4 regions of the Acidovorax cavernicola genome follow, and region 4 is predicted to be linked to each of the others. Evidence: predicted binding sites of a transcription regulator. Region 4 holds the regulator's gene; each other region holds the start of a gene.
The links. Region 4 encodes sigma-54, which starts transcription at its own class of promoters, with help from an activator protein. Its sites were predicted from a motif close to TGGCANGNAANCTGCTTT; they were not measured.
Positions count from the first base shown of each region.

Region 1: a site for sigma-54 is predicted at 4,557-4,574, ahead of D3H34_RS10425 (transglutaminase family protein). Genes of this name have one in related genera too.
Region 2: a site for sigma-54 is predicted at 6,207-6,224, ahead of D3H34_RS08795 (ammonium transporter). Genes of this name have one in related genera too.
Region 3: a site for sigma-54 is predicted at 1,731-1,748, ahead of D3H34_RS08000 (CmpA/NrtA family ABC transporter substrate-binding protein). Genes of this name have one in related genera too.

Region 1 covers NZ_QXMN01000009.1:99,041-106,289, forward strand. The annotation lists gene D3H34_RS10420 (circularly permuted type 2 ATP-grasp protein) at 1-933, opposite strand, end outside; gene D3H34_RS10425 (transglutaminase family protein) at 992-4,483, opposite strand; gene D3H34_RS10430 (DNA internalization-related competence protein ComEC/Rec2) at 4,605-7,079, shown strand; gene D3H34_RS10435 (circularly permuted type 2 ATP-grasp protein) at 7,194-7,249, shown strand, end outside.
Region 2 covers NZ_QXMN01000007.1:77,387-84,635, reverse strand. The annotation lists gene D3H34_RS08820 (GMC family oxidoreductase) at 1-1,004, shown strand, start outside; gene tetR (tetracycline resistance transcriptional repressor TetR) at 1,012-1,668, opposite strand; gene tet (Tet(A)/Tet(B)/Tet(C) family tetracycline efflux MFS transporter) at 1,746-2,990, shown strand; gene amaB (L-piperidine-6-carboxylate dehydrogenase) at 3,053-4,594, shown strand; gene D3H34_RS08800 (hypothetical protein) at 4,605-4,907, opposite strand; gene D3H34_RS08795 (ammonium transporter) at 4,933-6,171, opposite strand; gene D3H34_RS08790 (sulfite exporter TauE/SafE family protein) at 6,588-7,249, shown strand, end outside.
Region 3 covers NZ_QXMN01000006.1:67,303-74,551, reverse strand. The annotation lists gene ntrB (nitrate ABC transporter permease) at 1-297, opposite strand, end outside; gene D3H34_RS08000 (CmpA/NrtA family ABC transporter substrate-binding protein) at 318-1,562, opposite strand; gene D3H34_RS07995 (nitrate regulatory protein) at 1,882-3,147, opposite strand; gene tsaD (tRNA (adenosine(37)-N6)-threonylcarbamoyltransferase complex transferase subunit TsaD) at 3,247-4,308, shown strand; gene D3H34_RS07985 (alpha/beta hydrolase-fold protein) at 4,244-5,002, opposite strand; gene D3H34_RS07980 (Hsp20/alpha crystallin family protein) at 5,193-5,564, opposite strand; gene D3H34_RS07975 (branched-chain amino acid ABC transporter substrate-binding protein) at 5,692-6,984, shown strand; gene D3H34_RS07970 (pyridoxal phosphate-dependent aminotransferase) at 7,030-7,249, shown strand, end outside.
Region 4 covers NZ_QXMN01000014.1:41,250-48,498, forward strand. The annotation lists gene D3H34_RS13420 (LysE family translocator) at 1-583, shown strand, start outside; gene D3H34_RS13425 (phospholipase D family protein) at 606-2,240, opposite strand; gene rpoN (RNA polymerase factor sigma-54) at 2,251-3,837, opposite strand; gene lptB (LPS export ABC transporter ATP-binding protein) at 3,855-4,649, opposite strand; gene lptA (lipopolysaccharide transport periplasmic protein LptA) at 4,646-5,368, opposite strand; gene D3H34_RS13445 (thiol:disulfide interchange protein DsbA/DsbL) at 5,491-6,135, opposite strand; gene D3H34_RS13450 (SPOR domain-containing protein) at 6,287-7,051, opposite strand; gene argS (arginine--tRNA ligase) at 7,066-7,249, opposite strand, start outside.

The DNA of each region.
Region 1 (7,249 bases), on a different contig from region 4:
GTACGGGCCCGGCGTGAGCAGCGCGATGTGCGGCGGCGAGCCCGAGGGGCACATGCGCTGCAGGCCTTCCATCATGGCGCTGTAGGTGGCGGCCAGCCGCTGCACCTGCAAGGCCTCGAAGGCCTGCGGGAACTGCCGCGTGATGGCCAGCCGGTTCTCCAGCAGGTAGCCCAGGCCCGAAGGCGCCTGCGTGCGCTGCGACACCACCCACCAGTTGCCGTCGGGGCCGCGCGCGAGGTCGAAGGCGGCGATGTGCAGCCAGGTGTCGCCCGCCGGCTTCACGCCGTGCAGCGCGCGCAGGTAGCCGGGGTGGCCACGCACCAGCGCCGGCGGCAGCAGGCCCTCGGCCAGCAGCTGCTGCGGACCGTAGGCGTCAGCCATGACACGGTCGAGCACGCGCACGCGCTGCTGCGCCCCGGCCTCGATTTGCGCCCAGCTCTCGGGCGAGACGATCAACGGGAACAGGTCGAGCGACCACGGCCGCTGCGGCCCGTTGGCGTCGGCGTACACGTTGTAGGTGACGCCGTTGTCGCGGATCTGCCGCTCGAGGCTGACGGCGCGCCGCGGCAGGTCGTTGAAGCCGCCCGGGCCGAGCTGCTCGAAGAAGGCGTTCCAGGCGGGGGTGAGTGGGGGCTGCTCGCTGGTAGCGGATTGTTCTTGTTCCTGCCCTTGTGATTGGGTGGATGACTGAGATTGGGACTGGGATTGCGTTTGCGACGGGGTTGGTCGTTCCCCCGCGGCGTCATACAGCAGCGGGGCCGCAGCGGGTGCCGAGGCCCCGCCCGACGTCGGCCGCGAAGGCACCGCAGCCGTCGCTTGCCCGCGCAATTCGTCGAAATGCCCGGGCAGGGCCGCCGGTGCGAGCGAGGACGCCAGGGCCGCCGGATGCTCCGGGGCCTGGGCGTCGAACAGGGATTCGTTCAGGGGTTCCACAGGGGAGGGATTGTCACACCACCGTCACCGGGGGCATTCCGGCGGTGCGACAGGGCCCTCAGCGCCGCAGATCCAGCGTGAACGGAAACTCCCTGCTTCCCGGCAGCTCGATGGTGGCCGGCGGCGTGCGCATCAGGCCCGGCGTGTGGCCGGTGCGCGTGAAGCGTGAATGGCGGCGGCTCTCGGCCTCGTAGGCGTTGACCGGGAAGGTGTCGTAGTTGCGGCCGCCCGGGTGGGCGACGAAGTACTGGCAGCCGCCCAGCGAGCGCTTCATCCAGGTGTCGACGAGGTCGAAGGTCAGCGGCGCGTGGGCCGGGATGCTCGGGTGCAGCGAGGAGGGCGGGTTCCAGGCCTTGTAGCGCACGCCGGCCACGAACTCGCCGGTCACGCCGGTGGGTTGCAGCGGCAGCACCTTGCCGTTGACGGTGACGACGTGGCGGCTTTCGTTCAGGCCGGTCACGCGCACCTCGATGCGCTCCAGCGACGAATCGACATAGCGCACCGTGCCGCCGGCCGAGCCTTCCTCGCCCATCACGTGCCAGGGCTCCAGCGCGTTGCGCAGCGACAGTTCCACGCCCATCGACTGCATCTGGCCCACGAGCGGGAAGCGGAATTCGAAGTGCGGCGCGAACCAGTCGGCGTCGAAGGCGAAGCCGGCCTGGCGCATCTCGCTGATGACGTCGTCGAAGTCCATCTTCACGAAGGTCGGCAGCAGGAAGCGGTCGTGCAGCTCGGTGCCCCAGCGGGTGACGGGCGCCTGGTAGGGCGCGTCCCAGAAGCGGGCCACGAGGGCGCGGATGAGCAGCTGCTGCGCGATGCTCATGCGCGCATGCGGCGGCATCTCGAAGGCGCGCAGCTCCAGCAGGCCCAGGCGGCCGGTGCTGGAGTCGGGCGAATAGAGCTTGTCGATGCAGAACTCGCTGCGGTGCGTGTTGCCCGACACGTCGATCAGGATGTTGCGCAGCGTGCGGTCAACCAGCCATGCCGGCATGTTCTGGCCGTAGATCTCGCGGTTCCTGGCGATTTCCTTCAGCGCAATTTCGAGTTCGTAGACCTGGTCGTTGCGCGCTTCGTCCACGCGTGGCGCCTGGCTCGTCGGGCCGATGAACATGCCCGAGAACAGGTAGCTCAGCGACGGATGGTTGTGCCAGTACAGCAGCAGGCTGGCCAGCAGTTCGGGCCGGCGCAGGAACGGGCTGTCGGCCGGCGTGGCGCCGCCCATCACGAAGTGGTTGCCGCCGCCAGTGCCGGTGTGGCGGCCGTCGGTCATGAACTTCTCGGCCGACAGGCGCGTCTCGAAGGCGGCGTTGTAGAGGAACTCGGTGTGGTCGACGAGTTCCTTCCAGTTGTGGGCCGGATGGATGTTGACTTCGATGACGCCCGGGTCGGGCGTGACGGCCAGCATCTTCAGGCGCGGATCGCGCGGCGGCGGATAGCCTTCCATCACGATGCGCACGCCGAGGTCGCGCGCGGTGGCTTCGACGGCGGCGACGAGGTCGAGGTAGTCCTCCAGGCGCGCGAGCGGCGGCATGAAGACGTACAGCACGCCCGAGGCACTGCCTTTCTTCTCGGCCGCCGGGCCGTTGGCGCGGCGCGGGTCGCGCACCTCGACGCACAGCGCGGTGCGCGTGACCCAATGGGCCGATTCGCCGCGCAGGGGTTGGCGGGTGCTGGATGTGGCGGAGGCTGCGTCAGTCGTCGCTGCCGCATCGCCGGGGCTTTGCATGCGCAGCGACGCGGCCACCACGGGCGGCGTGCCGAAGGTGTAGGGCACGTCGCCCAGGTCGGCACCGCCCCCCGTGGCTGCGGTGGCATAGCGCGCGCGGTAGTCGGCCGCGCTTGGCAAGGCGCCACGCGGCGCGGTCGGGTCGCGCTCGATGAGGTAGGGGTAGTCGCCCTTGCTGGCCCACGGCTGCGAGTCGAGCGGCAGGCGGTAGCCCATGGGCGAGTCGCCGGGGATCAGGAAGAGGCGGTCGTCGCGCAGGAACCAGGGGCCGGTCTTCCAGCCGGGGCCGGCGAGCGCGGGGGCGTCGGCGTTCGCGTTGCCGGGCTCGATGGGCAGCATGTAGCCGATCACCGCGTCGAGCTTCTGCGTGAAGACGCGGCGCAGGCGCACGCGTTCGAGTTCGTCGTCGAGCTTCGAGTCGAAGGGGTCGACGTTCACCGGCAGGCGGCGTTCGCGCCAGAGGTAGTAGTAGGTGTCTTCGTAGCCGGGCTGGATGTAGCGCTCGGTGAGGCCCAGCTTGTGCGCCAGCACGGTGGTGAAGCGGCGCGCGTCTTCGCTCGTGTAGTGCGTGGGAAAGCGTTCGTCGGCGAACAGCTCGGGGTCGTGCCACAGCGTCTGGCCGTCGGCGCGCCAGAAGATCGACAGCGCCCAGCGCGGCAGTTGCTCGCCGGGGTACCACTTGCCCTGGCCGAAATGCAGGAAGCCGCCCTGGCCGTACTCGGCGCGCAGCTTGTGCACGAGTTCTGTGGCGTAGCCGCGCTTGGTGGGGCCGAGCGCGTCGGTGTTCCATTCGGGCGCGTCGCGGTCGCCGGTGGCCACGTAGGTCGGCTCGCCGCCCATGGTGAGGCGCACGTCGCCGGCCATGAGACGCGCGTCGACCGCATCGCCGAGCGAGAGCACCTCGGCCCATTGCTCTTCGGTGTAGGGCTTGGTGACGCGCGGCGATTCGTAGATGCGCGTGACCTTCATCTCGTGGCTGAACTCGACCTCGGATTCATCGACGCCGCCCTCGATGGGCGCGGCGCTCGACGGCGTGGGCGTGCAGGCCAGCGGAATGTGGCCTTCGCCGGCCAGCAGGCCCGAGGTGGCGTCCAGGCCGATCCAGCCGGCGCCCGGCAGGAACACCTCGCACCAGGCGTGCAGGTCGGTGAAGTCGACGGTGGTGCCGCTCGGGCCGTCGAGCGCCTTCACGTCGGGCGTGAGCTGGATCAGGTAGCCCGACACGAAGCGCGCCGCCAGGCCGCAATGGCGCAGCAGCTGCACCAGCAGCCAGCCCGAGTCGCGGCACGAACCGCTGCCGTTGCCGAGCGTTTCTTCCGGCGTCTGCACGCCGGGCTCCATGCGGATGAGGTAGCTGACGTCCTTTTGCACCTGCTGGTTGATGCCGACCAGGAAGTCGATGGTGCGCTGTTCCTTGCGCTCGATCTTGTCGAGGTAGGCCTGAAGCAGCGGCGTGGGCTTCTCGGTGACGAGGTAGGGCGCCAGTTCTTCGGCCTGCGAGGCCGTGTACTTGAACGGGAAGTGCTCGGCCTGCGGCTCGAGGAAGAAGTCGAAGGGGTTGTAGACCGCCATCTCGACCACGAGGTCGACCGTGACCTTGAACTCGCGCGTCTTCTCGGGGAACACGAGCCGCGCCTGGTAGTTGGCGAACGGGTCCTGCATCCAGTTGACGAAGTGCTCGGCCGGTTCGACCCGCAGCGAATACGAGATCACATTGCTGCGGCAATGGGGCGCCGGACGCAGGCGCACGACTTGCGGGCCCAACTGCACCAGGCGGTCGTACGTGTAATGGGTGACGTGGTGGAGTGCGGCGTGGATGGACATGCGTAAGGGCGTGCAGTGCAGCGAGGTTGCATCGAAAAGATGTCTCTGGTGAGACGCATACTAGCCCAGTTGCCAAGCAATTAACGCGCCATCGAGCGTGGGTTGGGGGAGGGTTTGCATCATGGATTCCGGGGTGTCTGGAGGCCGGTCGCGGCGTGCGTCCGGTGGGGTCGCGGGTGGGGCGGGCGCCTTCGTGGCGCTCGGCGGAACGCTGCTCGGCGCGGCCTTGCAGTTACGTCAGCCGCAGCTGTGGGAGGCGGGCGTCTACGCCGCGTTGCTGCTGGCGGGGCTCGGTGGCGGATGGCTGGTGTGGCGGCGCCGATGGGGTCGGCTGGCCGTGCTGATGTCGTTGTCGCTGGCCTGCGGTGCGATGGCCGGCGCAGGCCTGGCCGGGTGGCGCGCGACCGCCTATGTGCGCGGGGCACTGGATCCTCGACTCGAAGGGCGTGACCTGCAACTGACGGGCGTGGTCTCGCAGATGCCCCAGCGCAGCGACATCGGAACGCGCTTCCGTTTCGACGTGGAGGCGGCGCAATGGACCGGGGCTGCGCGCGACGACGCGCCGCCGACGGTGCCCTCGCGCATCTCGCTCGCCTGGTACGGCGAACACAGCGGCGTCTGGGAGCAACCCGCCGAGCGACGTGCGTCTGCCGCTCGCACCGTGGGCGAGGTGCATGCCGGCCAGCGATGGCAGCTGACCGTGCGCCTGCGTGCGCCGCACGGCAACCTCAATCCGCACGGCTTCGACAGCGAGCTGTGGGCGTGGGAGCAGGGCGTGCACGCTCACGGCCACGTGCGCACCGGCGCGCGCGACCCCGCGCCGCGCCTGCTGGGCGCCACCTGGCAACACCCCGTCGAACGGGCACGCGAGTCCGTGCGCGATGCGGTGTTCGCACGCGTGGACGACCGACGCGAAGCCGGTGTGATCGCCGCGCTGGTCACGGGCGACCAGGGCGCGATCGACCGCGCCGACTGGGACGTGTTCCGGGCCACCGGCGTGGCCCACCTGATGTCGATCTCGGGCTTGCACATCACCCTGTTCGCCTGGTTCGCGGCGCATGTCGTGGGCGCGCTCTGGCGGCGCAGCAGCCGGCTGATGCTGCGGGTGCCCGCACCGCAGGCAGCGCTCGCCGGCGGCGTGCTGCTGGCCGCGCTGTATGCGCTTTTCAGCGGCTGGGGCGTGCCCTCGCAGCGCACGGTCTGGATGCTCGCGACCGTGGCGCTCTTGCGCCTGACCGGCCGGCGCTGGCCGTGGCCGCATGTCTGGCTGCTGACGGCGGCGGTCGTGGTGGTCGCCGACCCGTGGGCGCTGCTGCAGGCTGGCTTCTGGCTCAGCTTCGTGGCGGTCGCGGTGCTGTTCGCCTCCGCCACCGCGGCGCCGGGCGAGGGGCGGGCAGGGGCCGTCACCCGGCTGGGTCGCTTTTTCCGAGAGCAATGGACGATCACGCTGGCGCTCACGCCGCTCAGCTTGCTGCTGTTCCAGCAGGTGTCGGTGGTCGGGCTCGTGGCCAATGCGCTCGCGATCCCGTGGGTGACGCTGGTGATCACGCCGCTGGCGATGCTCGGCGTGGCGGTGCCGCCGTTGTGGGACGTGGCGGCCGGCGCTGTGAAGCTCTTCGCATTGCTGCTGCAGGGTTTCGCCAGCTTGCCGTTCGCTACGCTGTCGATGGCCGCGCCGCCGCCGTGGCTGGCCGCTGGCGGTGTCGTGGGCGGCGTGTTGCTGGCGATGCGCCTGCCGTGGCCGATGCGGGCGCTCGGGCTGCCGTTGCTGTTGCCGGTGCTGCTGTGGCAGCCGGCGCGCCCGGCCGTGGGCGAGTTCGATCTGCTGGCCGCCGACATCGGTCAGGGCAATGCGGTGCTCGTGCGCACCGCCACGCACAGTCTGCTGTACGACGCCGGCCCGCGCTACGGGCTCGACAGCGACGCCGGCGATCGCGTGCTCGTGCCCCTGCTGCGCGCCCGGGGCGAACGGCTTGACACGCTGCTGCTGAGCCACCGCGACATCGACCACACGGGCGGCGCGGCCGCCGTGCTCGCCATGCAGCCGCAGGCCGCGCTACTCAGTTCCATCGAGGCAGGTCATCCGCTGCAGGCCCTGCGTCCCGCGCGCCGCTGTGAGGCCGGCCAGCGCTGGACCTGGGACGGCGTGGGCTTCGAAGTGCTGTATCCCTTCGACAGCGACTACCGAAGCTTCACGCGACCCAATGCCGTGTCCTGCGTGCTGCGCATCGGCAACGGCCGTGCCACGGCGCTGCTGGCCGGCGACATCGAACGGCTGCAGGAGGTTGCGCTGGTGTCGCGTACGCCGCAACAACTGCAGGCCGACGTGCTGCTGGTGCCGCATCACGGCAGCAAGACCTCGTCGAGCGAGGCCTTCCTCGACGCGGTCGGCCCGCGCATCGCACTGGTCCAGGTCGGCTACCGCAGCCGCTTCGGCCACCCGGCGCCCGAGGTGGTGGCGCGCTACACCCGGCGCGACGTGCAGGTGGTCGACAGCCCGCGCTGCGGCGCGGCCCATTGGGCGAGCCCACGGCCTGCCGAAGTGAAGTGTGAACGCGCGCACGATCTGCGCTATTGGCGCCACCGCCTTCCCTGAGCCTTCCCTGAGGCGTCGCTGGAAACCTTTCAAAGGCCCCCGGTTTGCGCCCAACCTAGGGCTTCTACTGGCCTCGAACTTGCTAAGCTATGGCTCAAGGAGATTGGTCGTTCCATGCACAAATTTGACGAGATGTATGAGCAGCTCCCCTACGCGGGCGCTGCAATCCG
Region 2 (7,249 bases), on a different contig from region 4:
GCCCCAATTTCGAGCTGTGGACCGGCGCGCAGGTGTCGCGCCTGCTGTTCGAAACGCTGCCCGACGGCACGAAACGCTGCACGGGCGCCGAAGTGTGGAACGGCTCCGAGATGACCACCGCCCATGCCGAGCGCGAAGTGATCTTGAGCGCGGGCGCCATCGGCTCGCCGCAGATCCTGCAGCTGTCGGGCATCGGCCCGGCAGAGCTGCTGCGCCAGCACGGCATCGATGTGGCGGTCGACGCGACCGGCGTCGGCGCCAACCTGCAGGACCATCTGCAGATCCGCGCGGTCTACAAGATCGAGGGCGCGCCCACGCTCAACGTGCTGGCCTCGTCGCTGGTCGGCAAGGCGAAGATCGGCCTCGAATACCTGCTCAAGCGCAGCGGCCCGATGAGCATGGCGCCGTCGCAGCTCGGCGCCTTCACGCGCAGCTCGCCCGACCGCGAGTGGCCCAACATCCAGTACCACGTGCAGCCGCTGTCGCTCGATGCCTTCGGTGAGCCGCTGCACAGCTTCCCGGCCTTCACCGCGAGCGTGTGCAACCTGAATCCGACGAGCCGGGGCTCGGTGCGCATCAAGAGCCAGCGTTTCGAAGACGCGCCGGCCATCGCGCCCAACTACCTGAGCACCGAGGAAGACCGCAAGGTCGCCGCCGACTCGCTGCGCGTGACGCGCCGCATCGCGCAGCAGCCCGCGCTCGCGAAGTACAAGCCGCAGGAGTGGAAGCCCGGCGCGCAGTACCAGACCGACGAGGACCTCGCGAGGCTGGCCGGCGACATCGCCACCACCATCTTCCATCCGGTCGGCACCACCAAGATGGGCGCCGACAGCGACCCGATGGCGGTGCTCGACGCGCGCCTGCGCGTGCGCGGTGTGCGCGGCCTGCGCGTGGTCGATGCGGGCGCGATGCCCACCATCACGAGCGGCAACACCAACAGCCCGACGCTGATGATGGCGGAGAAGGCGGCGGGCTGGATCCTCGAAGACAACAACGGCCGCTGAGCCGAGGTTAGCGGCGCGTTGTTGACTTGCGCGGCTTGGGCGGCTCGGCAGGGGCCGTCAGCCGCGCCTTCGCGCCTTCGAGCATGAGGTCCACGCCGACCTCGAACATGGCATCGGGACCGGCCTTGCGGTAGCTGGCGAAGGCCTCGGCCAGCAGGGGGCGCGACGCGGCGGCGGCATCGAGCGTCTGCTGCCGCTCGGCCGCATCGGGTGGCGCGGCCTGTTCTTCCATCACACAGCCCACGGTGTAGCGGCCCAGCGCGATCAGCAGCGCCATGGCCTGTGTCGCCGGCATGCCCAGGCGGACCACGGCCGCCAGTTGGGCTTCCACCATGTCGAGGTCGCCCGGGTCGGGTTCGGAGCCGGCATGCAGCCGCGCACCGTCGCGCCGCGCCAGCAGCGCGCGCCGGAAGCTGCGTGCGTTCTCGCGCAGGAACGTCTCCCACGTTTCGCCTTCCAGCGGCAGCCGGCGGTCGTGTGCGCGGCGCAGGATCTCGCGGTTCATCGCGTCCAGCAGCGCGCGCTTGTTCTTGAAATGCCAGTACAGCGCGGGCTGCTGCACGCCGAGCCGCTCGGCCAGCAGCCGGGTGCTGAGCTTGTCCATGCCGACCTCGTCCAGCAGCGCGAGCGCCGCCTCGAGGATCACTTCATTGTCCAGTTTCATGCCGATGTGCGTGCCCGTATTCAGGCCAATGAGGGGTGCTTCACAGCCTGGAATTTATCGTTGATAATTCCTTATCAATGATAAATTCCAGCATTTCTTCTCCCTCCGCCTTCGCGGGCGGACGCCACGCGCATGCGGTGATCCTTGCGATCGTCACGCTCGACGCCATCGGCATCAGCCTGGTCATGCCGATCGTGCCGGGCCTGCTGCGCGAGGTCGGCCACACCGGCGAACTCGGCTGGCGCTTCGGCGCCTTCCTGTCGCTCTATGCGCTGATGCAGTTCCTTTGCGCGCCTGTGCTCGGCGCGCTGAGCGACCGCTTCGGCCGCCGGCCGGTGCTGCTGGTGTCGGTGGGCGGCGCGGCGATCGATGCGCTCTTCATGGCCTTCGCGCCATCGCTGTGGATGCTGTTCGTGGGCCGCGCGATCGCGGGCATGACGGGCGCGAACATGGCGGTGGCCTCGGCGGCCATCGCCGACCTCACGCCCGAACACCAGCGCGCGCGATGGTTCGGCCGCATGGGCGCCTGCTTCGGGCTGGGCTTCATCGCCGGGCCGGCGATCGGCGGCGTCCTTGGCGACCACGGCGTGCGCTTGCCGTTCGTGGCGGCCGCCGCGCTCAACGGCATCACCTTCCTTGTCGGCCTGCTGGTGCTGCGCGAGTCGCGCCCGCCGGCGCTCGCGGCAAAGCCCTTCGACCGCGGCGTGCTGCATCCGCTGGCGCCGCTGCGCTGGGCCGCGGGCTTTCCCGCGCTGCTGCCGATCCTGGGTGTGTTCCTGGTGCTCGTGATGGTGGGCGAGGTCGCCGGCACGACCTGGGTGCTCTACGGCGAAGACCGCTACGCCTGGAACAGCACGACGATCGGCCTGTCGCTCGCGTGCTTCGGCCTGATCCATGCGGTGGTGCAGGGCGTCGTGGCGGGCCCGGTGGTCGAGCGCTGGGGCGAGCGCGTGGCGATTGCCATCGGCACCCTCTCCGACTGCACGGCCTACGCGTTGATCGCCTTCGCCACGCAAGGCTGGATGGCGCTCGCGTTGCTGCCGCTGCTGTGCATGGGCGGCATCGGCCAGCCTGCGCTGCAGGCGACGTTGTCGCGGCGCGTGGGCGAGGCCGAGCAGGGGCGCCTGCAGGGCGTGCTCGCGAGCATCTCCAGCCTGGCCTCGGTGTTCGGGCCCCTGGTGATCAGCTCGGTCTACTTCGCGTTTCGCGTGCGCTTTCCGGGCGTCGTGTGGCTGGCCGGTGCCGTGCTCTACCTGCTGTGCCTGCCGATCCTGCTGGGCAAGGCGATGTCGGTGCGTGCCGAAGGTCAAGCGAATTCCTGACACACATCGGGTCCCTCCACATTTCACTAGGCAAGGGTGCGGGTTTCGCTGATATTGGCTGGATGACCGCACCTCACACCTCACTGTCCGTCACGACCGAAGTCGACCAGCTGCTGCACCGCCTGGGCGTGCCGCGCGCCGCCCATACCGGCGGCGACCTCGCGGTGCGCTCGCCGATCACCGGCGAGGTGATCGCGCAGGTGCCGACCACCTCGTCCTCCGAAGCCTCTCAGGTCATCGGCCGCGCGCACGCCGCCTTTCCGGCGTGGCGCGACCTGCCCGCGCCGCGCCGCGGTGAGCTGGTGCGGCTGCTCGGCGAAGAACTGCGCGCCGCCAAGGCCGACCTGGGCCGCCTCGTCACGCTCGAGGCTGGCAAGGTGCCGTCCGAAGGCGCGGGTGAGGTGCAGGAAATGATCGACATCTGCGACTTCGCGGTTGGCCTCTCGCGCCAGCTCTACGGCCTCACGCTCGCCACCGAGCGCGCCGAGCACCGCATGATGGAAAGCTGGCATCCGCTGGGCGTGTGCGGCGTGATCTCGGCCTTCAACTTTCCCGTTGCCGTGTGGTCGTGGAACGCGGCGCTGGCGCTGGTGTGCGGTGATCCGGTGGTGTGGAAGCCGTCCGAGAAGACGCCGCTCACGGCCCTTGCCACGCACGCCATCGCCCAGCGTGCGCTGGCGCGCTTCGGCGCCGATGCGCCCGACGGTCTGCTCGGCCTGCTGCTGGGCCGACGCGAGGTGGGTGAGGTGCTGGTCGACGACCCGCGCGTGCCCGTGCTCTCGGCCACGGGCTCGACCGCGATGGGGCGCCATGTCGGTCCGAAGCTGGCGGCGCGCTTTGCGCGCGCGATCCTCGAGCTGGGCGGCAACAACGCGGCCATCGTCGCGCCCTCGGCCGACCTCGACCTCGCGCTGCGCGGCATCGCCTTCGCGGCCATGGGCACGGCGGGGCAGCGCTGCACGACGCTGCGTCGCCTGTTCGTGCACGACAGCATCTACGACCGCCTGGTGCCGCGCCTGGCGAAGGTGTACGCCAGCGTGAAGGTGGGCGACCCGCGAGAGAGCGGCACGCTGGTCGGCCCGCTGATCGACCGCGCGGCCTTCGACGGCATGCAGCGCGCACTCGACGAAAGCCGCGCCGCGGGGGCCATCGTCCATGGCGGCGAGCGCGTGGAAGGCATCGGCACGCCGCAGGCCTGCTACGCGCGTCCCGCCCTGGTGGAGCTGGCCGCGCACGACGGCCCGGTGCTGCGCGAGACCTTCGCGCCCATCCTCTACGTGATGCGCTACACGTCGCTCGACGAAGCCATCGGCTGGCACAACGCGGTGGGGGCGGGGCTGTCGTCGTCGATCTTCACGCTCGACATGCGCGAGGCCGAGCGCTTCCTGTCGAGCGCGGGCTCGGACTGCGGCATCGCCAACGTGAACATCGGGCCGAGCGGCGCGGAAATCGGCGGCGCCTTCGGCGGCGAGAAGGAAACCGGCGGCGGGCGCGAAGCCGGCTCCGACAGCTGGAAGGCCTACATGCGCCGCGCGACGAACACCATCAACTACTCGACCCGCCTGCCGCTGGCGCAGGGCGTGACCTTCGACATCGGCGATTGAAGACGACGTCTCATCGCAGCCCGCCGACGTAGCGCGGCGGCGGCGTGGGCGGCTGGCCATCGGGCTGGCGCGCCGCCAGCCGGGCCGCGCGGGCCAGCGGTTCCATGGCCTGTTCCAGCCGCGTGGCGAGCTGGTCGAGTTCGTCGTCTTTCGTCTCGGCGGCGTGCAGGCGCGTCATGCGCACGATCTCGGTGGCGTACTCGGCGTTGGTGGCCATCCATTCGGTGTCGGTCACGCGGCCGTGCTTGCGTCGCAGCGCCACGTGCAGACGGGCGGCGAGGGCGATGCGTTCGCTTTCGGACATGGATGGCATGGCAAGGGTCTCCGTCTCGGGCTGTTCAGCCTCCCAGGTGTTCCCTGTGTTGAGCAAGATCGAGGCCCAGCAGTTCGCTCTCGGGGTCGACGCGCAAGCCGACCAGCACATGCACCAGGAACAGCACGATGGCCGTGCCCGTCGCGCTGTAGATCGCCACGCTGCCGACCGCGATCGCCTGCGTGAGCACGTTGCCTGTCGCGCCCGAGATGCGCGCGTCGGCGAACACGCCGGTGAGCAGCGCGCCCACGATGCCGCCGATGCCGTGCACGCCGAACACGTCGAGCGAGTCGTCCGCACCGAGCAGGTGCTTCAGGCCCGTGGCGCCCCAGTAGCAGGCCAGCCCGGCGATGGCGCCGATGGCCAGTGCCGCCGGCGGCGTGACGAAGCCCGCCGCCGGCGTGATCGCCACCAGCCCGGCCACGAGGCCCGAGCACAGGCCCAGCAGCGAGGGGCTGCGGCGCACGATCCATTCGCCGATCATCCAGCTCATGGCGCCGGCCGCCGCCGCGATGTGCGTCACCAGCATGGCCAGCCCGGCACGCCCGTCGGCCGCCACCGCCGAGCCGGCATTGAAGCCGAACCAGCCGACCCACAGCAGGCCCGCGCCGGTCATGGTGAGCGCCAGGCTGTAGGGCTCGAAGGCCTCGCGCCCGTAGCCCCGGCGCGGCCCGAGCGCGTAGGCGCACACGAGGCCCGCGATGCCCGCGTTGACGTGCACCACCGAGCCGCCCGCGAAGTCGAGCGCGCCCATCTGCGCGAGCCAGCCGCCCGGCTCCCACACCCAGTGCGCGACCGGCGCGTAGACCAGCACGCTCCACAACAGCGCGAACCACAGCAGGGCCGAGAAGCGCATGCGTTCGACAAAGGCGCCGAGCACCAGCGCGGTGGTGATGATCGCGAAGCTCAGCTGGAACATGGCGTAGACCGATTCCGGCACGTTCGGCGCCACGTGGCTCACGGCCACCTGGCCGGCGTCCTTGAGGTACTCGAAGCCCGAGAAGCCGATGTGCGAGAGATCGCCCAGCCAGGGCCAGCCGGGCGTGAAGGCCAGCGAGTAGCCGAGCGCGAACCAGGTCAGCGAGACCACCGCGGCGATCGCCACTACCCCGGCCATGGTGGCCAGCACGTTCTTGCGCCGCACCATGCCGGCGTAGAAAAGCGCGATGCCGGGCAGTGTCATCAGCAGCACCAGCGCGGTCGAGGTCATCATCCAGGCCGTGTCGGCCGCTTGGAGGGAAGCTTGCGGTGCCAGCAGGGCCATGGCCGTTTCTTCTTGGAGTGGTGGACAGGTGCGTCTGTGCACAAGTCATGCCATCTGTTAACGGTTGAAACACTTTGGTTTGCCAACCGGAAGGTCGAAGTAAGACGAAGCGGGTAATTCCTAATGCACTGGGCAGGTGCGCGCTTGCACAATCTGCGCACTCGCGACGGGCCCTGCTCGTACTGCCGAGGGTCCGAGGAGACAAGCTTCCGATCGATCAACAAGAACATTCTTCAAAGGCTCCGTACGAGATGCCTGTCTGACAGTTAAAAGCGCCGCTGGTCGGCGCTTTTTTTTTGCCCGCTCGTTGCGTGGCGGTCGACGTTTTCCTTCAAGCCAAACAAGCCTTCTGACCAGCCAGGGTCGGTCGTGATAGCTATCGTTTCGATAGCGATTCCGGTGAGACAATCCCCCGCATGGAAATGCTGGTGGTCACGGGCGCCTCACTGCTCGCGGGTTTTATCGATGCGATCGTGGGCGGCGGCGGGTTGATCCTGGTGCCGGCTCTCTTTGCGGTGTTTCCGGGCGCGCCGCCGGCCACGCTGCTGGGCACCAACAAGAGCGCGTCGATCTGGGGCACGGCGGCGTCGGCGGCCCAGTTCAGCCAGCGGGTGCAGATGCGCTGGGGCGCCATGTGGCCGGCCGCGCTGCTGGGCTTCGGCGGTTCGATGCTCGGCGCCTGGACCGTCACGGTCTTCCCGGGCGACTTTCTGCGCCGGGCGCTGCCGGTCATCCTGCTGGGCGTGCTGATCTACACGCTGGCGCGCAAGGACATGGGCCGGCTGCACGCGCCGCGCTTCAGCGGCCGGGCCGAAACCCTGGCGGCCAGCACCATCGGCCTGACCATCGGTTTCTACGACGGCTTTTTCGGGCCCGGCACGGGCAGCTTCCTGGTGTTCCTGTTCGTGCGCTGGATGGGCTACGACTTCCTCAACGCCTCGGCCTCGGCCAAGGTCATCAACACCCTGACCAACGCCGCGGCGCTGATCCTGCTGGCCGCCAAGGGCCACGTCTGGTGGCACTACGGGCTGGTGATGGCGGTCGCCAACGTGGCCGGCAGCCTGGCCGGTACGCGCGT
Region 3 (7,249 bases), on a different contig from region 4:
GAACGGGTCGCTGAACACGGTGACGGCCTGCTGCCAGGTGGCCATCGGCGAGGGAAAACCGGTGGTGCTCTTCATGGCGACGATCTCCCAGACCAGCAGCAGCAGGCCGAAGCCCAGGAACGGCGGGAGCACGCGCATCCAGAAGGCGCGCAGGTCGAGGGGCGTGCGAGTGCGAGGTGCAGATGTCGCCGCGGCAACGGCAACAGCAGGTGAGGGTGCCAGGGGCCTGGACACCACGGGCGCGGCGACCTGCGAGGCCACCGCGTCGAGCGGGGAATGGAAAACGGCGCTGACCATGATGTGCTTCTCCTCGTGCATCAGACGTGCAACTTGAACGAGTCGGCGTACTTCTTCGGGTCCTTGCCGTCCCAGACGGTGCCGTCGAAGAGCTTGCTGCTGCGCATCGCGTCCTTGGGCACGGGCGTCTGCGTGGCAGCGGCGGCCTGCTTGTAGATGTCGATGCGGTTGATCTCGGTGGCCACCTTCAGGTAGTCGGGGTGGTCCTTGAGCAGGCCCCAGCGCTTGTGCTGCGTGAGGAACCACATGCCGTCCGAGAGGTACGGGAAGTTCACGGCGCCGCCGTTGTAGAACTTCATGTGGTTGGGGTCGTCCCAGCTCTTGCCCAGGCCGTTCACGTAGCGGCCCAGGATGCGCTGGTTGATCGCGTCCACGCTGGTGTTGACGTAGCTCTTGTCGGCGATGGTCTCGGCCATCCTGTTCTTGTTCTGCAGGCCGGTGTCGATCCACTTGCTGGCTTCGAGGATCGCTGCGGTCACGGCGCGCGCCGTGTTCGGGTACTTCTTGGTGAACTCCGCGGTGCAGCCCAATACCTTCTCGGGATGGTCCTTCCAGATGTCCTGCGTGGTGATGGCCGTGATGCCGATGCCGTCCATGATGGCGCGCTGGCCCCAGGGCTCGCCCACGCAGTAGCCGTCCATGTTGCCCACGCGCATGTTGGCCACCATCTGCGGAGGCGGCACGGTGATGTTCTTGACGTCCTTGAACGGATCGATGCCGGCCGAGGCGAGCCAGTAGTACAGCCACATGGCGTGCGTGCCGGTGGGGAAGGTCTGGGCGAAGGTGTACTCGCGCTTCTCGGTGGCGATGAGTTTGGCGAGCGAGGCCGCATCGACCGCGCCCTTGTCGGCCAGCTTCTTCGACAGCGTGATCGCCTGGCCGTTGTTGTTGAGGGTCATGAGCACGGCCATGTCCTTCTTCGGGCCGCTGAGGCCCAGGTGCATGCCGTAGACGAGGCCGTAGAGCACGTGGGCCATGTCGAGGTCGCCGTTGGAGAGCTTGTCGCGCACGCCGGCCCAGCTGGCTTCCTTGCTGGGCACGATCTTCACGCCGTACTTCTTGTCGATGCCCAGCACCGAGGCCATCACCACGCTGGCGCAGTCGGTCAGCGGGATGAAGCCGATCTTCACTTCCTCCTTCTCGGGCTTGTCGGAGCCCTGGGCCCAGACGACAGCGCGCAGCGCGGGGTCGATGCCCACGGCGCCGAGGGCGGCGGCCTGCAGCACGCGGCGCCGGCTCAGTTTGGTTTTCAGCAGATCGGACATGGACGGGGCTCCAGAAGTGAAAAGACAAAAACGAAAAGGCGTCCGCACCGCGCAACGGCTGCTCGTGAACGAGCCCTTGCGGGATGGGGACGCCTTTGTCCGGTTCGGTGGGCCGCACCCGCCGTTGGGTGCCGCCTGCCTGAAGACCTTGCGGTCTGCGCCAAGGTCTATGCAAGCGGTGTGCCAGCCAAGGAGTGGTTGTCGGAGCTATGGAAAGGAGAGCTGGCAACGCACGCTGGTGCAGGAGAAGGTCCCTGCCGGAGCGCAAAACCTGGCGGCGCACAACTGTTGTGCGCTGCACCAATCCAAGCGGCTGAGGTCAGCGCCGCGGTGCAGCCTCGAGCGGCAGGTAGTCGGCCATGGCCAGCATCGACTCGGCCACGTCGACGAGCCGGCGCTTCTGGTTCATGGCGGTCTGGCGCAGCATCTTGTGCGCCTCGGCCTCGCTCAGGCGGCGGTGCGCCATCAGCAGGCCTTTGGCGCGTTCGACGATCTTGCGTTCGTTCAGCGAGGCGCGCGCGGTGTCGAGCTCGTCGCTCATGGCCTGCAGTCGCCGCGACTGTTCCTGGACCATGTCGAGCACCGAGCGTTCGAGGTGGCGCCCGAGTTGCGCGGGCGTGGCGTCCTGCGCCTGCTGGGCATCGTCGAAGAACAGCGCACCGCCCGCTTGCGGGGCCAGCGTGCCGAGCAGCTGTTGGTAGGCCGCCAGTTCGCTGCGTGCCTGCGCGGTCTTGTGGTCGCACAGCGCGCGCAGATCGGCGGACAAGCGGTTCTCGACCGTCTGCATGGCGTCGATGCGCCGGGTGCAGCCGTCGAACCAGGCCTGGCTCAGGAGCGCATCGGCCGGCACCGAAGTGGCGCCCATGCGGCGCAGGCGTTCGATGTCGGCCAGCACGGCATCCGACTGGCTGTCGTGCCACAGCGTGCGCACCGCATCGCCCGAGAAGTCGATGAACACCTGGAAGCAGCGTTCCTGCGATTCGATCAGGTGCCGCCATTGCTGGCGTTGCGCATCGTCGCCGCGGCCCAGCGCCAGCGCGGCGGCGCCGAAGGCGCGCTCCTGGCCCGCGAACTCCTTGCCCTGCATGAAGTTGAACGTTGCCACCAGCAGGCGCGAGATCTCGGGGTCGGTGGCGCCGTCGGCTGCTTCGAACACCACCGCCAGCAGGCCGGCTACCAGCTTGGCGAAGGCGGCCACGGCCTGCGCCGGCTGGAGGTCGAGCGCGTCGATGCGCATGCGAAGCGCGGGCAGGGCGTCGAGGCCCGGCAGCACCCAGGCGATGCGGCTGAACAGGCGCGCACCGTGGCCGGCACTGACGCCGCGGTGGTGCTCGGCCTCGAGCCGGTCGAAGCCGGCGCGCACCTGCTGCTCGAGCGCGAGGCATTCGACGATCTGCGGACCGCGCTGGTCGGCAAAGCGCCCGCCATGCGAGGCCAGGAACACGTTCGACATGCCGCGCTCGCGCTGCAGCGCATGCACGAGCCGGCCGATCGCGCCGACCAGCTCGCTGGTGCGCGCGAGCTGGTCCAGCGCGTCGATCTCGCATCGGCGCGCGGCGATCAGGAAGCTCAGGCCGGAAGTCATTCGTGGGGCGTCGGGAAAGCGCACCTGGCTCGTGCAACTTCCGTGCCTCGCTTGTCCCTTCGCAGGCACCGCTGGCGGGCGGCCCCTACACTCGGCGCCATGCTCTTGTTGGGAATCGAATCATCCTGCGACGAGACCGGCGTGGCGCTGGTCGAGTCGCACGGCGACGCGCTGCCGCTGCTGCGTTCGCACGCGCTGCACAGCCAGATCGCCATGCACCAGGCCTACGGCGGCGTGGTGCCCGAGCTGGCCAGCCGCGACCACATCCGCCGCGTGCTGCCGCTCACCGAAGCCGTCATGGCCGAAGCCGGGCGCTCGCTCGCCGAGATCGACGTGGTGGCCTACACGCGCGGCCCGGGGCTGGCCGGTGCGCTGCTCGTGGGGGCGGGGGTGGCCTGCGCGCTGGGCGTGGCGCTGGGCAAGCCGGTGCTGGGTGTGCATCACCTCGAAGGGCATCTGCTGTCGCCGTTCCTGAGTGCCGATCCGCCCGAATTTCCGTTCGTCGCCCTGCTGGTGTCGGGCGGCCACACGCAGCTGATGCGGGTCGACGGCGTGGGTCGCTATGAACTGCTCGGCGAAACCATCGACGACGCGGCCGGCGAGGCCTTCGACAAGAGCGCCAAGCTCATGGGCTTGCCGTACCCCGGCGGCCCCTGGCTCGCGAAGCTGGCCGAAGACGGCGACGCCGCGGCCTTCAAGCTGCCGCGTCCGCTGCTGCACAGCGGCGACCTCGACTTTTCCTTTGCCGGCCTGAAGACGGCGGTGCTCACGCAGGCCAAGAAGCTGGGCGATCAGCTCGAAAACCGCAAGGCCGACCTTGCGGCCTCCACACAGGCGGCCATCGTCGAGGTGCTGCTGAAGAAGTCGCTCGCGGCGCTGGACCAGACCGGCCTGAAGCGGCTGGTGGTGGCCGGCGGCGTGGGCGCCAACAAGAACCTGCGCGAGCAGCTGAACGCCGCCTGCGCCCGTCGCAAGGTGCGCGTGCACTATCCCGAGCTGCATCTGTGCACCGACAACGGCGCCATGATCGCCATGGCGGCCGCGATGCGGCTGCAGTCGGGCCTGTCGCAGGCCTCCGAGCGCTATGCCTTCGACGTCAAGCCGCGATGGCCCATGGCGTCGCTTTCGGTGCCGGATGCGGCGCTTTCTGAGACTGCGTAAACGTTTGCTTTGACGACCGGCCGATGGCCGGCAGCGGCAGCACGTCGAGCACATTGCGCCAGAGCTGCCGCCACTCGGGCCAGTCATGGCCGCCTTCAGTGGTGAACACGCGACCCGGGGGCAGGGCGTCCGCCAGCAGCTTGTGGTTGCTGGCAAAGCGGTCGGCCAGGCCGAATCCCAAATAGAGCTGCGGCAGGTCCTTGGACGGCTTCGGCGCCAGGTACTGCTGGAAGAAGGGCCAGAGCTTGCGGTCGGGTTCCTCGTCGGGCTGCGGTCCGGTGGGCGCCTGCCAGGCGCGCAGGCCGCCGGCCTTCTTGATTTCCGCGCCGAGCACGCGGCGCCCGAGGTAGGGCGCCAGCGCCACGATGCCGTCCACCGAGCCCGGCCGCGCCAGTTCGTGGATCAGCGCGCCGAAACCACCGATGGAAATGCCGACGAGCCAGATCGAGGTGTAGCCCTTGGCCCGCTGGGGCTCGATGACGTCGGCATGCAGCCGTTCGCTGAGGGTCTGGTCGTAGTAGTAGGAGACGTCCGCATCGACCAGCAGCGCGTCGGCCGCCAGGTGCCGCTCGCGCACGGCGCTGATGAAACCTTCGCGCTCGAACTCTTCAGGCTTGAGGTAGGCCCCCGGCAGGAAGATCAGGAGCGTGTCGGACCGTTCGTTGTCATTGGCTGACTGCAGGTGCGTTTTCATGGTGCCTTGAGGCACACCCGCTGACCGCACCGCCCGGGAACTCGATGCGTTTACGAGATGCCCACGAAGAAGAAAGTACTAAGAAATCGTCACATCATGTGACGTTATCCAGCGCTATTGTGATTACGACGCTTGTTTAAAGTCAAAACAAGCTGTCACTAACATTTTCTTCGTGGGGGCATCGCCCGGACTAGTTGATCTGCAAGTGCGAAACCTGGCTTGCCGGCACCAATTTGCCGAGCTTCAGGGTCAGCACGCCGTTCTCCAGCTTGGCTTCGCTGGCGGCCACATCGATGGCCTGCGGCAGTTCGTAGGCGACCTTGATCTGGCGCTTGGCTTCGGCCTTGCTTTCGATGCGGACCACGGCGCCTTCGATGGCGACCGTCAGGTCTTCGCGCGACAGGCCGGGCACGTCGAGCGACAGCGTCCAGCTCTTGTCGTCCTGCTCGACCAGCGGCGAGCGGCGGGCACCGGCGAAGGCTTCGCTGGCGAAGCGCTCGAAGGCGCGGTCGTAGGCACGGGGGGCGAAGTGCGCGCTGCGCAGGGTGGGGGAGAAGAACATGGCGAAAGCTCCGGGGTGAATGAACACAATGGGGACATGGAATGTGTGTCCCTTACACTGCGCGGCCTTTCCATCGTGAGTGCCGCTTGTCACCTCATCTAGGCGCACCGGCACGCGTTTCAAGACAATGAAATCCCCCTTTATTTGGCGCCGCCAGGCCTTGAAATTCGCAGCGGCGGCGCTATGCGCGACCCCGTTCGCCGGCCTCGCGCAGGCTCCTCAGTCCACCCCGGCCGCACCGATCCGGCTGGCGCTCATCGAGAGCATGAGCGGCCCCTTTGCCAACACGGGCGAGGCGGTGTTTCGCAACCTGCTGTGGGCCGTGGAGCGCGTGAACGCGCGCGGCGGCGTGAAGCTGCCCGGCGGCGCACGGCCGCTGCAGCTCGACCGCTACGACAGCAAGGGCCAGAACGAAGAGGCGCTGTCGGCATTGCGCGCGGCCATGGACGACGGCACCCGCATCGTGCTGCAAGGCAATTCCTCGGTGACGGCTGCCGCACTCGTCGATGCCATCGACAAGAACAACGAACGCGACCCCTCGCGGCGCGCGATCTTCCTGAACTACTCGGCGGTCGACCCGGTGCTGACCAACGAGCGCTGCAGCTTCTGGCACTTCCGCTTCGATGCGCATGCCGACATGCGCGTGGCCGCGCTGATGGATGTGGTCAAGGACGACGCGGCGCTCAAGCGCGTCTACCTGATCGGCCAGGACTACAGCTTCGGTCAGGCCGTCCTGCGCGAATCGCGCCGTCAGCTCGGTGTGCAACGCCCCGATGTGGAGATCGTCGGCGACGAACTGCACCCGATGGGCAAGGTGAAGGACTTCGCGCCCTACGCCACCAAGATCCTCGCCAGCGGGGCGCAAGCCGTGGTCACCGGCAACTGGGGCAACGACCTCACGCTGCTCGTGAAGGCCGCGCGCGAAGCCGGTTTCAACGGCAGCTTCTACACCTTCTACGGCAATGCGCTGGGTGCGCCGGCCGCCATCGGCGACGCGGGCATCGGCCGTGTGGTCGCGGTGGCCGACTGGCTGCCGAACGTGCAGACGCCGCAATCCGAGGCCTTCTATCGCGCCTTCCGCACGCGCTTTCCGCGGCCGGCCGACGACTACGTGCACATGCGCATGCAGTTGCTGGTCGAGTCGCTCGCGCAGGCGCTGGAACGTGCAGGAAGCACCGAAGCCGTGCCGCTGGCGCGCGCGCTTGAGCAGGCCGACGTGAGCTTGTACGGCCAGCGCGGCCGCATGCGCGCGGCGGACCATCAGTTCCAGCAGCAACTGGTGGTCGGCGTGATGGACAAGCAGGGGCGCCCGGGCGTGCAGTTCGACGTCGAGGGCTCGGGCTACGGCTTTCGCGTGATCAAGACGATCGCGCCCGAGCGCGCCGAGCAGCCGACCTCCTGCAAGATGAAGCGCCCTTGATTGCGCTTGAGGCGCACCACCCCGACAGCACAGGAATTTCCATACATGCGTGAAGCCATCCACCACCTCGAAGCCTCGAAGATCCGCGAAGTCGCTAATGCCGGCATGGGCCGCGACGACGTGCTCGCCTTCTGGTTCGGCGAGAGCGACGAGGTCACACCCGAGGTGATCCGCCAGGCGGCCATCGAGTCGCTGCAGCGCGGCGAAACCTTCTACGCGCACAACCTCGGCCTGCCCGAGTTGCGCGAGGCCATCGCGCGCTACA
Region 4 (7,249 bases):
CCCGGGCCCGAGTTTCGTGATGGTGGCGCGCACGGCCGTGGCCTCGCGCAGCGACGGACTGGCCGCGGCCCTGGGCATGGGCGCCGGCGGGCTGGCGTTCTCGATCGCGGCGCTGGCCGGGCTTCAGGCGGCGTTCCTCGCGGTGCCGGGGCTGTACCTCGCGATCAAGGGCCTCGGCGGCGCCTACCTGATCTACCTGGGCTTTCGCATCTGGCGCGGCGCACGGCAGCCGCTCGCGATGACGCCCGACACCGAAGCCTCGCCTCGCAAGCAAGGCCGCAGCGGGCGCACCTTCCTGCTCGGCCTGGCCACGCAGGTCAGCAACCCGAAGACGGCGGTGGTGTACGCGAGCATCTTCGCGGCCTTCCTGCCGCGCGAGGTGCCGCTGGTGCTGGCGCTCGCGGTGCCGGCGGTGATCTTCTGCATCGAGACGGGCTGGTACGCAATCGTCGCGCTGGCGCTGTCCTCGGCCGCGCCACGCGCGGCCTACCTGCGCTACAAGACCTGGATCGACCGCGCGGCCGGCGGCGTGATGGGCCTCTTGGGCCTGCGCCTGGTGTGGTCAGCGGCACGCGGCGCCTGAGCGCACAGCACGGCAGCAACCGCTACAGCAGGCTCTCCGGCGTGAGAGGTGCCAGCAGTTCGAGCATGGTGCGATCCCAGAAGCCCGAGTCGGGCTCTTCGTGCAACACGGTGGTCCTGCCGCCTTCCTCGCTGACCCACTCGATGCGCCGCGAACCACTTGCTCCCCCTGCGCCTGCATCGCCGCCCTCGGCAAAACGCAGCCGGTAGGCGCCCTGCTGCTTGAGCACGTCGATCAGCTTCAGGGTCTGCTGCGCCATCTCGGGGCTGCGGATGAACAGGCCGATCTCGGTGTTGTGGATCTCCGAGCGCGGATCGAAATTCATCGAGCCGACGAACAGGATGCGCTGGTCGATCACCGCCGACTTGGCGTGCAGCCGCCCCACCGACGTGCCGAACAATCCCAGCCTCACGCTGCGCCGCGTGCGCGCGGAACTCAGCTCGTGCATCTCGGCGCCCAGCGCGAGCATGTCGGCGCGGTAGCGGCGGTAGGCGGTGTGGACCAGCGGCTCGTCGGTGGCGGCGAGCGAATTGGTGACCACGCTGATCTTCACGTTGCGCCCGCGGATCTCGCGCATCACCTCCAGCCCCGAAGCGCCGGGGATCAGGTAGGGCGAGACCAGCGTCACTTCGCTGCCCGCGCGGCGCATCTGCTCGACCACGTTGTAGCGCACGCTGTCGACGTCGAGCAGCGGCACGCCGCCGTAGGAGGCCGTCTTGCCGATCACACGATCAGGCGAATCGGCGTACGCCTCGGCGGTGGTCCAGATCAGGCCGAGCTTGCCGGCGTCGAGGTCGTCGGCCACGGGGCTGTAGCCCAGCAGATCGTTGGGCGCCGGCTTCGGCGGCGGAGGCGTGGTGTCGGGGCCGGTGGCGACGTCGAAGCGACGCTGCAGCTCCTCGCGCGGCAGGTCGGTGCGCACGACCGAGCCGATCGGGCGCACGTGCGGGCTGTTCCAGTACTGGTCGAACAGCACACCCAGGCGCGGAATCAGTGCGCCCGTGACGAAGGTGTCGAGGTCGATGAAGTTCGCGCCCGCGGTGCGCGTGAAGTACTGGTTGCCGATGTTCCGGCCGCCCGCCACCGCCATCGCACCATCGGCGATGAACAGCTTGTTGTGCATGCGGCGGTTGACGCGGCTGAAGTCGAACAGTGACGCGGCAAAGCGCTTGAGCAGGCTGCCGCGCCCGGCCGGGAACGGGTTGAACAGGCGCAGCTCCACGTTCGGCGTGGCGGCCAGGCCGAGCAGCAGTTCGTCTTCGCCGGACGTGTACAGGTCGTCCATCAGCAGGCGCACGCGCACGCCGCGCTGGGCCGCGTCGCGCAGGGTGCGCAGCAGGTAGCGGCCGGTTTCGTCGTTCTCGATCTGGTAGTACTGCACGTCGAGCGTGCGCTGCGCGCGGCGCGCCAGTTGCAGGCGCGTGTCGAAGGCGAAGTCGCCGCCAGGCATGAGGCGAAAGCCGCTGAGGTCGGGGTCGGGGTCGGGCTGCGAGGCCAGCGCGATCTTGCCGAGCGCGGTGTCGGCCGAGACGGCCATGGCCTTGGTGGGCGGGCGCGGGGCCTCGTCGGGCAGCGTGGCGCAGCCGGCGAACAGCAGCACCGCCACCATGACCAAAGCCCAATGCCCACAACGAGACAGCAGGCGACTCGTCGTCATCGTCGGGCTTCTAGAGCGCCTTGCGCAGGTTTGCCGGCGCGATGCGCAGCGCCTCGCGGTACTTGGCCACGGTGCGGCGCGCGCACTCGATGCCCTGCTCCTTCAGCATCTCGGAGATCTGGCTGTCGGACAGCGGCTTCTTGATGCTCTCGGATCCCACGAACTGCTTGATCAGCGCACGCACCGCGGTGCTCGACGCATTGCCGCCGGTCTCGGTGCCCAGCGCCGAACCGAAGAAGTACTTGAGCTCGACCGTGCCGAAGGGCGTGGCCATGTACTTGGCGGTGGTCACGCGCGAGATGGTCGATTCGTGCAGGCCCAGCTCGTCGGCGATCTCGCGCAGCACCAGCGGGCGCATGGCCAGCTCGCCGTGCACGAAGTAGCTCTTCTGGCGCTCGACGATGGCGTTGCTCACGCGCAGGATGGTGTCGAAGCGCTGCTGGATGTTCTTGATGAACCAGCGCGCCTCCTGCAGCCGCTGCGACAGCGCCTGGCTGCCTTCGCCCTTGTGCGACTTGAGCGCACCGGCGTAGATGTCGTGCACGCGCAGACGCGGCATGACCTCGGGGTTCAGCATGACGCGGAACTTCACGTGGGTGCCGCGCCCGGTCTTGGTGACGATCACGTCGGGAATGACGATGTTGCGTTCGACGTCGACAAAGCGGCGCCCCGGCTTGGGCTCGAGCCGCGCAATGATCTGCAGCGCCGAGCGCACCAGGTCTTCGTTCGTGCGCGTGAGCGTGGCCAGTCGCTTGAAGTCGCGCCGCGCGAGCAGCTCCATGGGCTGCTTGCAGATCGCGATGGCGGTCTTGCGCACGAGCGCTTCGGCCTCGGTCTCGTCTTCGCTGGCGAGCGCCTTCAGCTGGATGCTCAGGCATTCGCCGAGGTCGCGCGCGCCCACGCCGGCCGGCTCCAGGCTCTGCAGCAGGCCCAGCGCCACCTGGAAGTGATGCACGAGGTCGTCGAACTCGTCGTTGTCGTCGCCCGCCAGGCCCGAGGCCAATGCGGGCAGCGAGTCTTCAAGATAGCCGTCGTCGTTGAGCGATTCGATCAGGAATCGCAGCGCCGCGCTGTCGCTCTCGTTCAGCCGCAGGGTCAGCGCCTGGCGGTGCAGGAACGACTGCAGCGACTCCTGGCTGCGCGCGAGTTCGGTGGCATCGGCGCGTTCGTCGTCGCCGAGGTTGTTCTGGCGCGCGGGCGCATCACTGCCCCACTCGCTGTCGTCGGGCGCCATGTCGACGGTGCCGTCGCCTTCCCAGTCGGGCTCGCGCTCGGCGATCTCGGCGGCGGGGCCATCGGTGTCGGGGGTCGAGGTGGTCTCGCTCGAAGTGGTCGTCGTGCTGGCGGCGGACGGCGCGAAGTCGGCCTCACCCTCGCCCGCGTCGTCGCGCGGCACCGGCGCATCGGCCGTGTCCAGCCCGAACTCTTCGCGCGCCGCTTCTTCCGCGGTGCGTTCGAGGAACGGGTTCTCGTCCAGCATCTGCTCCACCTCCTGGCTCAGTTCGAGCGTGGAGAGTTGGAGCAGGCGAATGGACTGCTGCAGCTGTGGCGTCAGCGCGAGATGCTGCGAGACGCGAAGGGACAGCCCTTGCTTCATGGGAACCGACCCCGCCCTTACATGCGGAAATGTTCGCCCAAGTACACCCTGCGTACCTCGGCGTTGTCGACGATCTCCGAGGGTGTGCCTTGTGCCAGCACGTGCCCGTCGCTGATGATGAACGCGTGATCGCAGATGCCCAGCGTCTCACGCACGTTGTGGTCGGTGATGAGCACGCCGATGCCGCGCTCTTTCAGGAAACTGATGATCCGCTGGATCTCGATCACGGCGATCGGGTCGATGCCGGCAAAGGGCTCGTCCAGCAGGATGAAGCGCGGCTGGGTGGCCAGCGCGCGCGCGATCTCGACGCGGCGGCGCTCGCCGCCCGACAGTGCGAGCGCGGGCGAGTCGCGCAGGTGGTCCACGCGCAGGTCGGCCAGCAGGTCGGCCAGGCGCTCTTCGGTGTGCTGCTTGGTCAGCGGCACCAGGCGGCCGTTGGCATCGGGCTCGCGCTGCAGCTCGAGCACGGCGCGCACGTTTTCCTCGACCGTGAGCTTGCGGAAGATCGATGCTTCCTGCGGCAGGTAGCTCAGGCCCATGCGCGCGCGGCGGTGGATCGGCATGTGGGCGATGGGCTCGCCGTCGATGGTGATCTCGCCGGCGTCGGCGCGCACCAGCCCGACGATCATGTAGAACGAGGTGGTCTTGCCCGCGCCGTTGGGGCCGAGCAGTCCGACGACCTCGCCCTTCTGCACGTCGAGCGAGACGTCCTTGACGACCGTGCGGCTGCCGTAGCTCTTCTTGAGGCCGCGCGCGACGAGGCGGCTGCCCGGGATGCCGTCGGCGGTCTGGGTTCCTGCGGTTTCGATCACTTGCGCCCTTCCCCTTCGGGGCCGCTCAACGTGGTCGTCGAGCGCAGCCCGGTGCCGGGCGCGGGAGTGGGTGCCGGGGCCGCGGGCTTCTTGCCGCCGGCCGCCGGTACCGAGCCGCCCGCTGCGGGGGCTGCCGCGGCCTTCGGCGTGAGGATGGCCTTGACGCGACCACCGCCGCCCGGCGCCGCGACGCCGGCGTTCGGCGGCACGAGGGAACCGTTGACGGTGTAGGTGTCGTTGCTCTGGTCGTAGACGATCAACGCGCCGCTGCTCTCGTCGTTGGGCGTGGCACCGATCAGCCGACGCATGACCGCGCGGCGGATGAACTTGACGTTGTCGGCGCGGCTGTCGTACTCGATGACTTCCGACTCGCCCTCGATCCACTCGTCGCCGGCGTTGCGCTTCTGCTTGTAGTAGGCCAGCTTGCCGGGCGCCGCCGTGACCACGCCGTACTGGTAGCCCTCGGCGTCCTGGCGCACGTCCAGCCGCGCACCGCGGATGATGATCGTGCCCTTCGTGACCAGCACATTGCCGGTGAACACGCTGGTCTGTTTGAGGTCGTCGTAGCGCATCGAATCGGACTCGATGTTCATCGGCTTGGTGCGGTCGGCGGTTTCCGCCAAGGCGCCCGAAGCAGCACCGGCCAGCAACAGCGCACCGAAGGCCAGGCGGCCGAGGCGACGAAGGGTGGGGAATGTGGGGATGGAGGGCAATGTCATAAAGGCACGAAACTTGCTCTGAAACATTGTATGCGTGGGATGGCGATTGCCCACCGCCGCCAATGAAAAAGCCCGCCGAAGCGGGCCTTGCATTCGACCCCGAACCGGGGCTGTCGGGTCGATCAGCCCTTCTTGGCTTCACCGATCAGGAAGGTCGCGACCTGCAGCACCTTGGCCATGCTGCCTGCCGTTTCGCCGTCCACGTACCAGCGGCCCGCCACGGCCAGGGCCGGCACGCCGGCCACCTTGTAGGCCTCGGTCTGCTGCGACGCGCGGCGGGCCTTGCTGGCGACGCCGAAGGACGCAAAGGTTTCCTTGAACTTGGCACCGTCGAGGCCGGCACGCTCGGCCCAGGCCTGGATGTTGGCTTCGCCGGTCAGGTTCTGGCGCTGCGCGTGGATCGCGGCGAAGACCTTCGGGTGGTACTCGTCGAGCTTGCCCATGGCCTCGAGCGTGAAGTACAGGCGCTGCTTGGCCTCGACGTCGTTGCCCACGAAGGGCACCGGGATGCGGCGGAACGCCATGTCCTTCGGGGCGGCCTTGACCCAGGCTTCGAGCGAGGGCTCGAAGTCGTTGCAATGCGGGCAGTTGTACGAGAAGAACTCGACCACCTCGACCTTGCCAGCGGGTGCATCGACCGGCACGCGCTTGTCGAGCACGAGGAAATCGGTGCCGGCCTTGGGAGCACGTTGGGCGTGCGCCGGAGCGGCGGCCAGCGAAAGCAGCCCGATCGAAGTGGCGGCCAGCGAAAAGTCACGACGTTTCATTGAAAGGGTTCTCCTGTAGGTACCGCAGACAGAGCCGGCGCGCCGCGGGGAGTTCCCTGCTGGCGGCGCGCCCGGGGCGCTGGAATGGACAGAGTGCGGCAAATGCCGCGCGGGCGAAGCTTAAGGGCTGTGGATGAAGAAAAGGTGCCGCTCAGCGCTGGACGCGCACCAGCGCCGATTCGAGACCGCCACCGTCGAGCCGTTCCTTGAGCCGGTCGGCGTCGTCCTTCTTGTTGAACGGGCCGGCGCGCACGCGGTAGACCGTGCGGCCCGCCTGCTCGCGCTCGGTGACCTTGGCCTCGACGCCCATGAGCGACAGCTTGGCGCGCTGCGCCTCTGCGTCGTCGGTGGTGCGGAAGGCGCCGGCCTGCACGAAGTACATGAAGGGATCGGCGCCCGACGGCGACGGTGCGGCGGCCGTGTGGCTTGGTGCCGCAGACGCGGTGGTCGTGCTGCCGCCCGAGCGGGCGCGAGCGAGGTCGCCCAGCGGATCGTTCGACGGCGGCAGCGCGTTGGCTTCGGCCGGCACCGGTGCGGGACGCGCCGGCTTGGGCGCCACCACCACGGGAGCGGGCGCGGTGACCGGCGGGGTGGCGACAGGCGGCGTGCCGGGTGCCACGGTGACCGGAGCACCGGTGATCGGGTTCACCGGGCCGGTGGCCGTGGCCGCCGGCGGCGTGGCGGCCGGCTTGGGCGCGCCGGCCTTGCCGGCCAGCGGTGCGTTCGGGTCCCAGTCGCGGTTCTTGCGGGCCTCGGCCTCGTCCTGCTCGGCACCGCCGCGTTGCGTCTTGTTGACGAACGGGATCGGCACCTTGGTGACGTAGACCGCGATGCCCAGGGCAACGCCCAGACCGAGCACCAGGCCGATGATCAGCCCGATGACGATGTTGCCGCTTTGTCTGCTTGTCTTCTTCATGTTCGGAGGGTGATTCACATCTTGCTCGGCGCACTGACGCCGAGGATCGCGAGGCCATTGTGCAGCACCTGCGCGGCCGCCGCGACGAGTGCGAGACGCGCCAGCTTGACCGGTTCGTCGTCCACCAGGATGCGCTCGGCATCGTAGTAGCTGTGGTAGCTGGCGGCGAGTTCGCGCAGGTAGAAAGTCACGTCGTGC